Rhodobium gokarnense: one gene and its partner. The protein of the gene in region 2 interacts with the protein of the main gene of each other region in a pairwise test. Links are inferred from orthologs where the notes say so. Each region holds a gene or a part of one and is shown on either strand. Other genes may lie near its edges.

What was found. The genes of interacting proteins can lie anywhere in the genome.
Region 1: the proteins of rho (region 2) and nusG interact in binary tests that used the Escherichia coli proteins (3 or more experiments, as listed by UniProt). The link is inferred for Rhodobium gokarnense from one-to-one orthologs.

The regions. Positions count from the first base shown.
Region 1 is NZ_JAOQNS010000023.1:12,910-17,323, reverse strand. What follows is about bases 319-3,138. They hold nusG (transcription termination/antitermination protein NusG), read left to right. Parts: upstream 319-1,373; coding sequence 1,374-1,904; downstream 1,905-3,138. Other genes in these bases: rplA (50S ribosomal protein L1), read left to right, coding at 2,445-3,138; rplK (50S ribosomal protein L11), read left to right, coding at 2,011-2,439; secE (preprotein translocase subunit SecE), read left to right, coding at 1,140-1,337; M2319_RS23120 (hypothetical protein), read left to right, coding at 319-835. Outside these bases: more of M2319_RS23120, read left to right, coding at 245-318; more of rplA, read left to right, coding at 3,139-3,140; rplJ (50S ribosomal protein L10), read left to right, coding at 3,490-4,008; rplL (50S ribosomal protein L7/L12), read left to right, coding at 4,063-4,414. UniProt on the Escherichia coli protein: Part of the processive rRNA transcription and antitermination complex (rrnTAC). The complex forms an RNA-chaperone ring around the RNA exit tunnel of RNA polymerase (RNAP).
Region 2 is NZ_JAOQNS010000008.1:154,318-161,674, reverse strand. What follows is about bases 1,672-4,520. They hold rho (transcription termination factor Rho), read left to right. Parts: upstream 1,672-2,387; coding sequence 2,388-3,653; downstream 3,654-4,520. Other genes in these bases: M2319_RS14975 (thioredoxin domain-containing protein), read right to left, coding at 4,145-4,520; M2319_RS14980 (hypothetical protein), read left to right, coding at 3,678-4,148; M2319_RS14990 (CopD family protein), read left to right, coding at 1,752-2,126. Outside these bases: M2319_RS15000 (pyruvate, water dikinase regulatory protein), read right to left, coding at 1-127; hemE (uroporphyrinogen decarboxylase), read left to right, coding at 514-1,569; more of M2319_RS14975, read right to left, coding at 4,521-6,160; tRNA uridine-5-carboxymethylaminomethyl(34) synthesis GTPase MnmE, read left to right, coding at 6,238-7,357. UniProt on the Escherichia coli protein: Facilitates transcription termination by a mechanism that involves Rho binding to the nascent RNA, activation of Rho's RNA-dependent ATPase activity, and release of the mRNA from the DNA template.

The DNA of each region.
Region 1 (4,414 bases), on a different replicon or contig from region 2:
GCGTTTCTGCCGACCGGCCTTTCGCCGGTCACTGAAAAGATTGAGGCCCCGCGCGGAGAAACCTGCGCGGGGCTTTTCGTTGTGCCGTCGTTGGTTGTCCGTCCGAGCACGCGCCGGCGCCTTTCGTGCCGCTACCAATTGGCCGGTTGTGGTCGGAACCGCTGATTGTATCCTCGGAGTATTCGGGGCGCCGGCGGCGTTGTCCCGCTATCGCTGCCTTTTGTGTCCTTGTGAGAGGGATTTCGTGAAGACCGTCGATCCACGCAGGGGCAGGGCCAGAATCAACGAGAGCTCAGGCGCCCTTGAGATCACGATTCCCGCCCGCAAGCGGGTTCTCTACATCGTGTCTTATGCCCCCATGGTGCTCATCTCGATGGTCCTGGGCGGGGTCTTGATTTCTTACGCGGTCGCGAGTGTGACTAACTTGCCTGACACGCTTGGGCCATTGCTTGCTGTTTTCGTCTTCGCGCTGGCCTGGCTGCTGATTAGCAGTTTGCCCGTGTTCACCCTGCTCTGGATGTTCTGGGGCAGAGAAGTGGTCGTCTTCAATGGCGACGGCATGACCCACCGGCGCTGCCTGTTCGGGTTGGGAACCGACCGACGCTACGACCTTGTCCATATGAGGCGGCTTCGGGTGGTGCGCGAAATCGCTCCGGGCTGGGGCATGCGAAGCGGACCGTTCACATCGACCGGCCAGATGATCGGCATCTCCGGCGGCAGCCTGGCCTTCGACTACGGCATGAAGACGCCGCATTTCGGCGCGGCGCTGGACGATGCGGAGGCGGCACATATTCGCGAGGAGATCTGCAAACGGGCGCCGACGATCTGCGCGTGATGCCGTGGCCGGGCATTATTTTCGGCCGGTGGATTGACCCCCTTGCAAATGGGCAAAAATCTTCCTAGTTAGAGCGGCCGAAAGGCGCTCGACGATAGGGGTGTAGCTCAGTTGGTAGAGCATCGGTCTCCAAAACCGAGGGTCGGGGGTTCGAGTCCCTCCGCCCCTGCCATCGTTTTTTGTCCCATAAGGGTTGCGGAATCAGTCTGGACGTCCTAATAACGCGGTCCTCAGGGTTTATCGGGAACCGGATGGCGGCGCGTGGGCGAAGATGCTTGCGCGCCTCAAGTTCATGAGTTTTTGAATGGCGAAGACCAATCCGTTCACATTCATCCAGCAGGTGCGCGCCGAGACCGCCAAGGTCTCCTGGCCGACCCGCCGCGAGACCGGCATCACCACCGTCATGGTCTTCGTGATGGTGTTCTTCGCTGCGATGTTTTTTCTGTTGGTCGACCAGCTCCTGAGCCTCGGTGTCGGGTTTTTGCTCGGCGTCAGCGGTTGAGCCCCTTTTGAGAGAGCCTTCAAGGAACGCGGAATAATGGCCAAGCGCTGGTACATCGTGCACGCCTACTCGAATTTCGAGAAGAAGGTCGCCGATTCCATCCGGGAAAAAGCGGTGGCGACCGGCCTGGACCATCTGTTCGACGAAATCCTGGTGCCGACCGAAAAGGTCGTCGAGGTGCGCCGCGGCCGCAAGGTCGATGCCGAGCGCAAGTTTTTTCCCGGCTATGTGCTGGTCAAGGTGGATTTGACGGACGACGCCTACCATCTGATCAAGAACACGCCGAAGGTCACCGGGTTCCTCGGGGCGGACAAGAAGCCGATCCCGATTTCCGACGCCGAAGCCGACCGTATCCTCCACCAGGTGCAGGAGGGCGTGGAGAGGCCGAAACCGTCGATCAGTTTCGAGGTGGGCGAGCAGGTGCGCGTTTCCGACGGCCCGTTCGCCTCGTTCAACGGTCTCGTCGAGGAGATCGACGAGGAGCGGGCACGGCTCAAGGTGGCCGTGTCGATCTTCGGCCGGGCGACCCCGGTCGAACTGGAATACGGTCAGGTCGAAAAGCTCTGACCGCATCCGTCTGGCGGGAGGTGAGGGATGCTTTCGCCGGCATCCCGGCAACCGAACCGCCGGCTCCCGACCGCCGGCACTGCCGGCATCATGACTGGAGAAGAAGATGGCGAAGAAAATCGAAGGGTACTTGAAACTGCAAGTGCCTGCCGGCTCGGCGACCCCGTCGCCGCCGATCGGTCCCGCGCTCGGTCAGCGCGGCCTCAACATCATGGAGTTCTGCAAGGCGTTCAACGCCCAGAGCCAGGAGATGGAGAAGGGCGCTCCGTGCCCGACGGTCATTACCTATTTCAGTGACCGCTCCTTCACCTTCGAGATCAAGACCCCGCCGGTCAGCCACTACCTGAAGAAGGCGGCGAAGCTGCCGAAGGGCGCCTCGGCGCCGGGTCGCGGCACCGTCGGCCGGGTCACCCGCGCACAGGTCCGCGAAATCGCCGAAGCGAAGATGAAGGACCTCAACGCCGCTTCCGTGGAATCGGCAATGCGCATGGTCGAAGGTTCCGCCCGCTCGATGGGCGTCGAGGTGACGGAGTAACGACGATGGCCGGCAAGAAACAACGTACCGCCCGCGAAAGCGTCGACCGCAGCGCCGTCTACTCGATCGACGAGGCCGTGAAGCTGGTCAAGCAGGCATCGACCGCCAAGTTCGACGAGTCCGTCGAGGTGGCGATCAATCTCGGCGTCGATCCGCGCCATGCGGATCAGATGGTGCGCGGCGTCTGCGTGCTGCCGAACGGCACCGGGCGCACCGTGCGCGTCGCCGTCTTCGCCCGCGGCGACAAGGCCGAGGAAGCGACCAAGGCCGGTGCCGACATCGTCGGTGCGGAGGAGCTGGTGGAGAAGGTGCAGAAGGGCGAGATCGACTTCGACCGCTGCATCGCGACGCCGGACATGATGCCGCTGGTCGGCCGGCTCGGCAAGATTCTCGGTCCTCGCGGCCTGATGCCGAACCCGAAGGTCGGCACGGTGACCCAGGACGTCGCCTCGGCGGTCAACGACGCCAAGGGCGGCGCGGTCCAGTTCCGCGTCGAGAAGGCCGGCATCGTCCATGCCGGCGTCGGCAAGGTGTCGTTCGACGAAGGCAAGCTGGTGGAAAACATCAAGGCGCTGGCAAGCGCGGTCTCCAAGGCAAAGCCCACGGGCGCCAAGGGCACCTATTTCCGCCGCATGGCGATTTCGTCGACGATGGGGCCCGGCGTGCGCGTCGATGTTGCCTCGGTCGTTTCGGCCACCTAGAGTTTAGAAAGTTTCCGCCCGGCGCCAGGCGCCGGGCGGATCGGTCTCCGGCCGGCGTCGCCTCAGACGACCTGCCCGGAGGCCACCCTGTCCGAGATTGCAGGTGGGGCAAGCTTCCCTCGGGGGCGCGCCGCTTAAGCCAGAAGGGCCTGCATGAGACGGGTGCGACCGATTTTTCCCGGCCCTTGCGGCCGACGATCGGTTCGGACCGTTGCGCCTTGCGGCACCTTCCGGGGTCCGCCAGGGGACAGGCACGCAAGCGTCGCCATGGCCTCTGGCAAGAACGCCGGAACAAGTGGCGGCAATGGTAACCGGCGGATGTCCCCATCCGCCATTTGGAGAGAGGCAAGTGGATAGAGCTGAAAAGCGAGAGGCTGTCGCGGCTCTCAACGAGGTGTTCAAGAGCACCGGCGTTGTTGTCGTGACCCACAATTTGGGCCTCACGGTCGCCCAGATGAACGACCTCAGGTCGCGCATGCGGGAAGCCGGAGCAACCCTGAAAGTGGCCAAAAACCGTCTCGCGAAGCTTGCCCTTGACGGCACGGATGTCGAGCACATCTCCGACCTGTTCCAGGGTCCCGTTGCGATCGCCTATTCGGACGATCCGGTAACGGCCCCGAAGATCGTGTCGGATTTCGCCAAGTCGACCGACAAGCTGGTCGTTCTCGGCGGTGCGCTCGGCGCCACCAATCTCGATGCGAACGGTGTGAAGGCCCTGGCCGATCTGCCGTCGCTCGACGAACTGCGCGCCAAGCTGGTCGGCATGATCAACACGCCGGCAACGCGTATCGCGCAGGTCGTCAACGCTCCGGCCGGGCAGATCGCCCGCGTGCTCGGAGCCTATGCCGAAAAGGGTAATGCGGCGTGAGGCCGTTCACTGAAACTCCGAACCGACGGTTCGAACTGACAAGGTAACGAGACAATGGCAGATCTGGAAAAAATTGCTGAAGAGCTTTCCAACCTCACCGTGATGGAGGCCGCCGAGCTCTCCAAGATGCTCGAGGAGAAGTGGGGCGTTTCCGCCGCCGCTCCGGTGGCTGTTGCCGCTGCGGCCGGTGGTGGTGAAGCCGCCGCGGTTGAGGAAAAGGACGAGTTCGACGTCATCCTGACGTCGGCGGGCGACAAGAAGATCAACGTGATCAAGGAAGTCCGCGCCATCACCGGCCTCGGCCTGAAGGAAGCCAAGGACCTCGTGGAAGGTGCGCCGAAGCCTGTGAAGGAAGGCGCCTCCAAGGACGAGGCCGAAGAGCTGAAGAAAAAGCTGGAAGACGCCG
Region 2 (7,357 bases):
GATAAACGTGCTCCACGGGCTGGGTTTCGCGGTACTGCACGCCGGCGGCGCGGGCCACCGTCATCAGCGTCTCGCCCGTGGAATCGGACACCAGGTGGAGATGGAAGTAGTCGAGATTGTTGCGCACGCCTTCATCCCCAGCGCTGTGAACAAAATCCGGAAAACCGCGTGACGGGCGCGGCGGGTGGAGCGGCGGGCGGGACAGCCCGTCGGGTTTTCAACAAAACCGCTCGCGGGAAAAAGGACAAGCCCGCAGCGGTGAAAAGCGGGGATCGGGGACCGGCTTTCCCCGGCCGTCAACCCGGAGTTTTCCGAAATAGCGCCGCCATCCCTTTGAATGCCATATGGCACGCGGTCCTGTCCCCGAACTTAACAGGCTCCGGGGTTTTGCGACCCTATGGCGCAAGGCGTCCCCGGAAAAAACTGTATCGTATGTGGATGATGCTTTATCCCGATAATCCACGCGCAAACAACAAAATCAGTCTGGATTCTAGACTCTATTAGAGGATCGCCGTGGATTATCGCAGTCAGGAAAACACCCGCACCGAGCGCCGGATCGTCCAGGCTCTGGATGGCAGGACACTGTCGCCGCCACCCATCTGGATGATGCGCCAGGCCGGACGCTATCTCTCCGAATACAAGGCGACGCGGGCCGAGGCCGGCAGCTTCCTCGATCTTTGCTACAACCCGGAGCTGGCTTGTGAAGTGACGCTGCAGCCGATCCGGCGTTACGGCTTCGATGCGGCGATCCTGTTCTCCGACATTCTCGTCATTCCCGATGCGCTCGGTCAGCCTGTGCGCTTTGAAGAGGGGATCGGTCCGATCCTGGAGCCGATCGGCCTTGAGGCGGCGGCAAAGCTCGACCCGGGCGTGGTGACGGAAAAGCTGGCACCGGTGCTCGATGCCGTCGGGCTCATTCGCGCCAACCTGCCGTCGGAGACGACGCTTCTGGGCTTTTGCGGCGCGCCCTGGACGGTTGCCACCTATATGGTCGCCGGCCGCGGCTCGTCCGACCAGGCACCGACGCGGCGAATCGCCTTTTCCGATAGCGCCGGCTTCGACCGGCTGATCGACCGGCTGGTGGAAGCCTCGATCCGCTATCTCGTTGCCCAGTTCGAGCGCGGGGCCGATGCGGTTCAGGTCTTCGACAGTTGGGCCGGGGCGCTCGACGAGGAAGGGTTCGAGCGCTGGGCGGTGGAGCCGATGCGGCGTATTGTCGCCGGCGTGCGGGCGGAAGTGCCGGGTGCCCGGATCATCGGCTTTCCGAAGGGCGTCGGCATGTTCCTGGAGCGCTATGTGGATGTGACCGGCGTCAACGCGGTCGGCCTCGACTGGTCGGTGCCGCTCGATTTCGCCAAGAACCTGCAGAAGACCTGTGCGGTGCAGGGCAATCTCGATCCGATGCGGCTGGTTGCCGGCGGCGAGGCGCTGAAATCCGGTATCCGCCGGGTGGTGGATGCGCTCGGCTCGGGACCCTTCATCTTCAATCTCGGGCACGGGGTGACGCCGGACACGCCGGTGGAGAATGTTGCGGAAATGGTCGCGCTGGTGCGCGGCGAGGCGGTTTGACCAGAGGACATTGACAACCTTCGCCCCGGACCGGGCGGAGGAAATGGACAAAATGGCTTTTCCGGCGGCTCGGCGAGCCGCGGTCGGTGTCCGTACCAATTGAGCAAAAGGGGCGTTCGACGGTGTTCGACGATCTTTATTCCTGGCAGAAGACACTGCACATCATTTCGATCATTGCCTGGATGGCGGCGTTGTTTTACCTGCCTCGGCTTTATGTTTATCACACCATGGTGCCCGTTGGCTCCGATCAGTCCGAACTCTTCAAGGTAATGGAGCGGAAGCTTCTTCGGATGATCGGCAATCCGGCGATGATTTCAAGCTGGATATTCGGCTTGTGGATCGCGTGGGATATGGATTACTATTTCGATGTCTGGTTTATTCTTAAGTTTATCTTTGTCGCGCTGTTGACCTGGTACCATATGTGGCTCGGAAAGCTCAGAAAGGCCTTCGCGGCCGATGCCAACGAGCATTCCGAACGTTTTTACCGGATGATCAATGAAATCCCGACCTTGATCATGATCGTTGCGGTAATCCTCGTCATCTTCAAGCCGTTCTGAAACTTCAGGCCGTTCCGGTCGCTCCGGGTCGAGAAGCGGCCCGGATGCACCCATTGGTTATATTACCACGGGTCTTGTCGGCTTCGGCCGAAGCGACTATGTTCCCAATAACCTCTCTGAAAGACAGGCGGGCGCCCGGGCTATATGCGACGAGGCGCCGAGGTTCGGCGAGCGATCGAACCTAAGATCTGTCGAATTTTCCCAAACCCTCAAAAGCAAGCGACGTCTTCAACCGTCGCGGTCCCAAGGAATCTCAACCCCATGCGGGAAATCAAACTTCAGGAATTGAAGGCGAAGACGCCGACCGATCTGGCTGCCTTCGGCGAAGAGCTCGAAGTCGAAAATGTCAGCACCATGCGCCGCCAGGAGCAGATGTTCGCGATCTTGAAGCAGCTCGCGGCGAATGACGTGGAGATCATCGGCGAAGGCGTCGTGGAAGTGCTGCAGGACGGCTTCGGCTTCCTGCGCTCGCCGGACGCCAACTATTTGCCCGGTCCGGACGATATCTATGTGTCGCCGTCGCAGATCCGGCGGTTCTCATTGAAGACCGGCGATACGGTCGAAGGCCAGATCCGCAGCCCGAAGGAGGGCGAACGCTATTTCGCGCTCCTCAAGGTCAACACGATAAATTTCGAGGATCCGGACAAGACCCGCCACAAGGTCCATTTCGACAATCTGACGCCGCTCTATCCGGACGAGCGGTTCCACATGGAAACGGAAGATCCGACGCGCAAGGACAAGTCGGCGCGGGTGATCGACCTGACCTCGCCGCTCGGCAAGGGCCAGCGCGGACTGATCGTGGCACCGCCGCGCACCGGTAAGACGGTGCTTCTCCAGAACATCGCCCACTCCATCACCAGCAACCACCCGGAATGCTACGTCATCGTCCTTCTGATCGACGAGCGGCCGGAAGAAGTCACCGACATGCAGCGCTCCGTTCGCGGCGAGGTCATTTCCTCGACCTTCGACGAGCCGGCGGCGCGGCACGTGCAGGTGGCCGAGATGGTGATCGAAAAGGCCAAGCGCCTGGTCGAACATGGCCGCGACGTGGTGATTCTTCTCGACTCCATTACCCGGCTCGGGCGCGCCTACAACACCGTCGTGCCGTCCTCCGGCAAGGTGCTGACCGGCGGTGTCGATGCCAACGCCCTGCAGCGGCCGAAGCGGTTCTTCGGCGCGGCGCGTAATATCGAGGAAGGCGGCTCGCTGACGATCATCGCGACGGCCCTCATCGATACCGGCAGCCGCATGGACGAGGTGATCTTCGAGGAGTTCAAGGGCACGGGTAACTCCGAAATCATCCTCGACCGCAAGGTGGCGGACAAACGCGTGTTCCCGGCGATCGACATCCAGCGCTCCGGCACCCGCAAGGAAGAGCTGCTGGTCGATCCCAAGCAGCTCAAGAAGATGTACGTGCTGCGCCGCATCCTCAATCCGATGGGCACGGTCGACGCCATCGAGTTCCTGCTCGACAAGCTGAAGCAGACGAAGAACAACGACGAGTTCTTCGACTCCATGAACACCTAAAGCGCCAAATCCGGGTCGCGCGGCATGTATGTCCTGAAACCGGGCATCAAGCGCGATCCGGAACGCCGCTGGGCCCTTCCCGACCGGATATTCTTCGGCTTTGGCGCCTGCCATATCCTGGCGGGCGTTTTTCTGCGCCGTTCGCCGCTGGCGGGTTTTTACGGTGAGCGCGTTGTGCCCGACGAGGGCTTTTCCGGAAACCATATTTTTGTCACGGACGGGACGGTTGCCTTCGACTTCCACGGCTATGTGCTGCGCGAGCGTCTTGTTGCTCATCACTGCAATTGCTGGCGCCGGCAGCAGGCGGGATGGCACGGCCGCATGGAGCGCGTCGATTTCGATCTCCTCGACACGGCCGACCTGAACCGGCGCAAGATGCTCGGGCCGGACCAGTATTTCGGCGACGCCGTTGCGCGAGCCGAACGTTTCCTCGCGCGAGTCGACCACGCCAAGAGGTATGAAAAAGCGGCCGGCTCGGGCGGTTGCGACGCCTAATGTTTCACGTGAATCGTTTTCAGAAGAGCATCCGGATCCGTCACTGGCGGACCGCAGCGGTCGTCGTGGCAGACATAGGCGGTCTCCTTGTCGTCGATCGGCGTCTTGCCGGCGGCCGGGTGCGAGGGCGGCAGGGATGCAGTCGATTCGGTGACGAAAGGAACGACGTTGAGATGGTCGCAGCGGCGGACGGCCTCGACCATCGGCGAGACCTCGCCTGGCATTCCGCCGACGATGACGACGGAAACCGGATCGAGCCGGAAGTCAAAGGCATTCAACAGTGCCGCCGTCATGAAGACGTTCTTGGCGATGTCCTCGGCAAAGATGGAGAGGATGCCGTCCGCACGCTGGCGGTAGATATCGTTGCCGGTCAGAGTCCAGAGTTTTACCAGGGCCTTGGCGGCGACTGCATTGGCGTTGGGCGTTGCCTCGTCGGCCGATGATTTCGGCCTGAGGATCAGGTCGTCGGCGTCGTCGGCCGTGAGGAAATAGCCACCGGCATCCCTGTCCGCATAATGCTGTTCCAGGTTCTCCGCGCGGGCGACGGCATCCTGGAGATAGGCGTCTTCGCCGGTTGCCTCGTAAAGAGTGAGGGCGGCCTCGCAGATTGCCGCGTGGTCGGAGGCAAGGCCCGGATAGACGAGTTTCCCGGCGCACCAGCTATGGCCAAGGCGACCGTCCTTCACCATCGATTCGGAGATGAAACGGTAGGCGGACATCGCCCGTTCCAGCCAGACCGGTTCGTCGAAGACGGTGGCGGCGCGGGCAAGGGCGGAGATGGCAAGGCCGTTCCAGTCGGCAAGCACCTTGTCGTCGCGGGCCGGGGGGATGCGGCCTGCGCGATCTTCGAACAGCCGCTGGCGAAGGATCGTCAGCCGCTCGTCCGTTTCCGCATCGTCGGTGCCGGGTGTGTTCAGCCGGTTGAGGACGACCTTTCCTTCCCAGTTGCCGCCGGGCATGGCGTCGTAAAGGTCGCAGAAAAAGCCGCCGTCGTCCTCGCCGAGGAGGGTCAGGATTTCGCCCCGGGTCCAGACATAGAACCGGCCCTCCTCGCCTTCGGAATCCGCATCGAAGCTGGCGGCGAACGCTCCGCAGTCGAGTGTCATCTCCCGTTGCATCCACGCGACGGTTTCCGTGATGCGGCGGCGGAAGAGGTCGTCGCCGGTCTCAAGCCAGGCGGACGTCATCAGCGAGACGAGCTGGGCATTGTCGTAGAGCATCTTTTCGAAATGGGGGACAAGCCAGCGGTCGTCGACGGAGTAGCGGGCGAAACCGCCGCCGAGATGATCGTAGATGCCGCCCTGGGCGATCCGGCGCAGCGCCAGGAGGACGGCATCGCGCATTTCCATGTTTCCCGTGCGCCGATAGGCCCGCCAGAGAAGCTCGAAGACGGAGGCGTTGGGGAATTTCGGCGCGCCCTTGGTGCCGCCATTGACCGGGTCCATGACGCCGAGAAGGCCCTCGGCGGCCTTGTCGAGGACGCCCGGATGAAGGCTCGAGCCTGTTTCTGTGCGTGCGGAAATGTGGGCGACGATGGCGCTCTGGTTGGCTTCCACCTTGTCCGGTTCGTCGCGGACGATGCGCGCGATCTCTTCCAGCACAGTGACGAAGCCCGGCCGGCCGAAGCGCGCCGTCTTCGGAAAATAGGTGCCGCCCCAGAACGGCTCCCCCTTCGGCGTCAGGAACATGGTCAGTGGCCAGCCGCCCTGTTCGCCGAGCGCATGGAGCGCGGCCATATAGATCTGGTCGACGTCCGGCCGCTCCTCCCGATCGACCTTGACGTTGACGTAGAGACGGTTCATCACCGCCGCCACGTCCGGGTCCTCGAAGCTCTCATGGGCCATGACGTGGCACCAGTGGCAGGCCGCATAGCCGACGGACAGAAGGATCGGCTTGCCGGCGGCCTCGGCCTCCTCGAAGGCGGCCTTTCCCCAGGGTCGCCAATGCACGGGATTGTCCTTGTGCTGGAGGAGATAGGGGCTGGTCTCGTGCTTCAGGAGGTTTTCGGTCACGGGAAATCCTTTTGGCGAAATCGCAAAAACGGGTTCCGTTCGTAACTAGCGGGACGGTCCGGGGAGAAAAGGCCGGCGTGGACAATCGGGGTGAGACGATCTTTGCGCTTTCAAGTGGCGCGTTGCCCTCGGCGATCGCCGTCGTGCGGCTGAGCGGGCCGCGGGTTCGAATCGTTCTCGAAACGATGGCCGGGTCGGTGCCGGAGGCGCGGCGGGTGGTTCTCCGGGCGCTGAAGGACCCGCGGGACGGGTCGGTGCTCGACGAGGCCGTGGTGCTTTTTTTCGAAGGGCCGGCGAGCGCTACCGGCGAGGATGTGGCGGAACTCCATGTCCATGGCGGACGGGCCGTGGTCGGCGCGGTGCTGGAAGCGCTTGGGACGGTCGACGGCTTGCGGCCGGCGGAGGCGGGGGAATTTTCGCGGCGGGCCTTCGACAACGGCAAGCTGGACCTGACGCGGGTCGAGGGGCTGGCCGATCTGATCGCGGCGGAGACGGAAGCGCAGCGGCGCCAGGCCCTGTCGCAGCTTCGCGGGAGCTTTGGCGATCTGGTGGAGGAGTGGCGTCGGCGCCTGATCGGGCTCCGGGCGCGGATCGAGGCCGGGCTCGACTTCGCCGAGGAGGAGGACGTGCTCGGCTCGGTGACCGATGCGGACCGGGCGGAACTGACCGATCTTCGAATCGGTATCGAAACGAAGCTCGAAGAGGGCCGCGGCGGCGAGCGGCTGCGCGACGGGCTTCAGGTGGCGTTGATGGGTCCGCCCAATGCCGGCAAGTCGAGCCTGATGAATGCGCTGGCACGGCGCGATGTCGCCATCGTCACGGAGGAGGCGGGGACGACACGGGATGTGCTGGAAGTCCATCTCGACCTTGCCGGCTATCCGGTGACGCTGATCGACACGGCCGGGCTTCGCGAGGCGGAGGGGGTCGTCGAGAAGGAAGGCATCCGCCGGGCGCTGGCGCGGGGGAGTGATGCCGACCTCGTCCTGTGGATGGAGGATGCATCGGGACCGATGGCCGGTGCGCCGGGCGAAGTGGTGTCAGCGGCGGGAACGGTCTGGCCGATCGCTAACAAGGCGGATCTCGTCGGAGACGGTTTTGAGGTTGGAGACGATGCGCTCGCGATCTCTGTGAAGACCGGTGCCGGTCTCGGCGGCCTTCAGGAAAAGCTCGCGGCCTTTGCCGGGGAAAAGTTCGCCG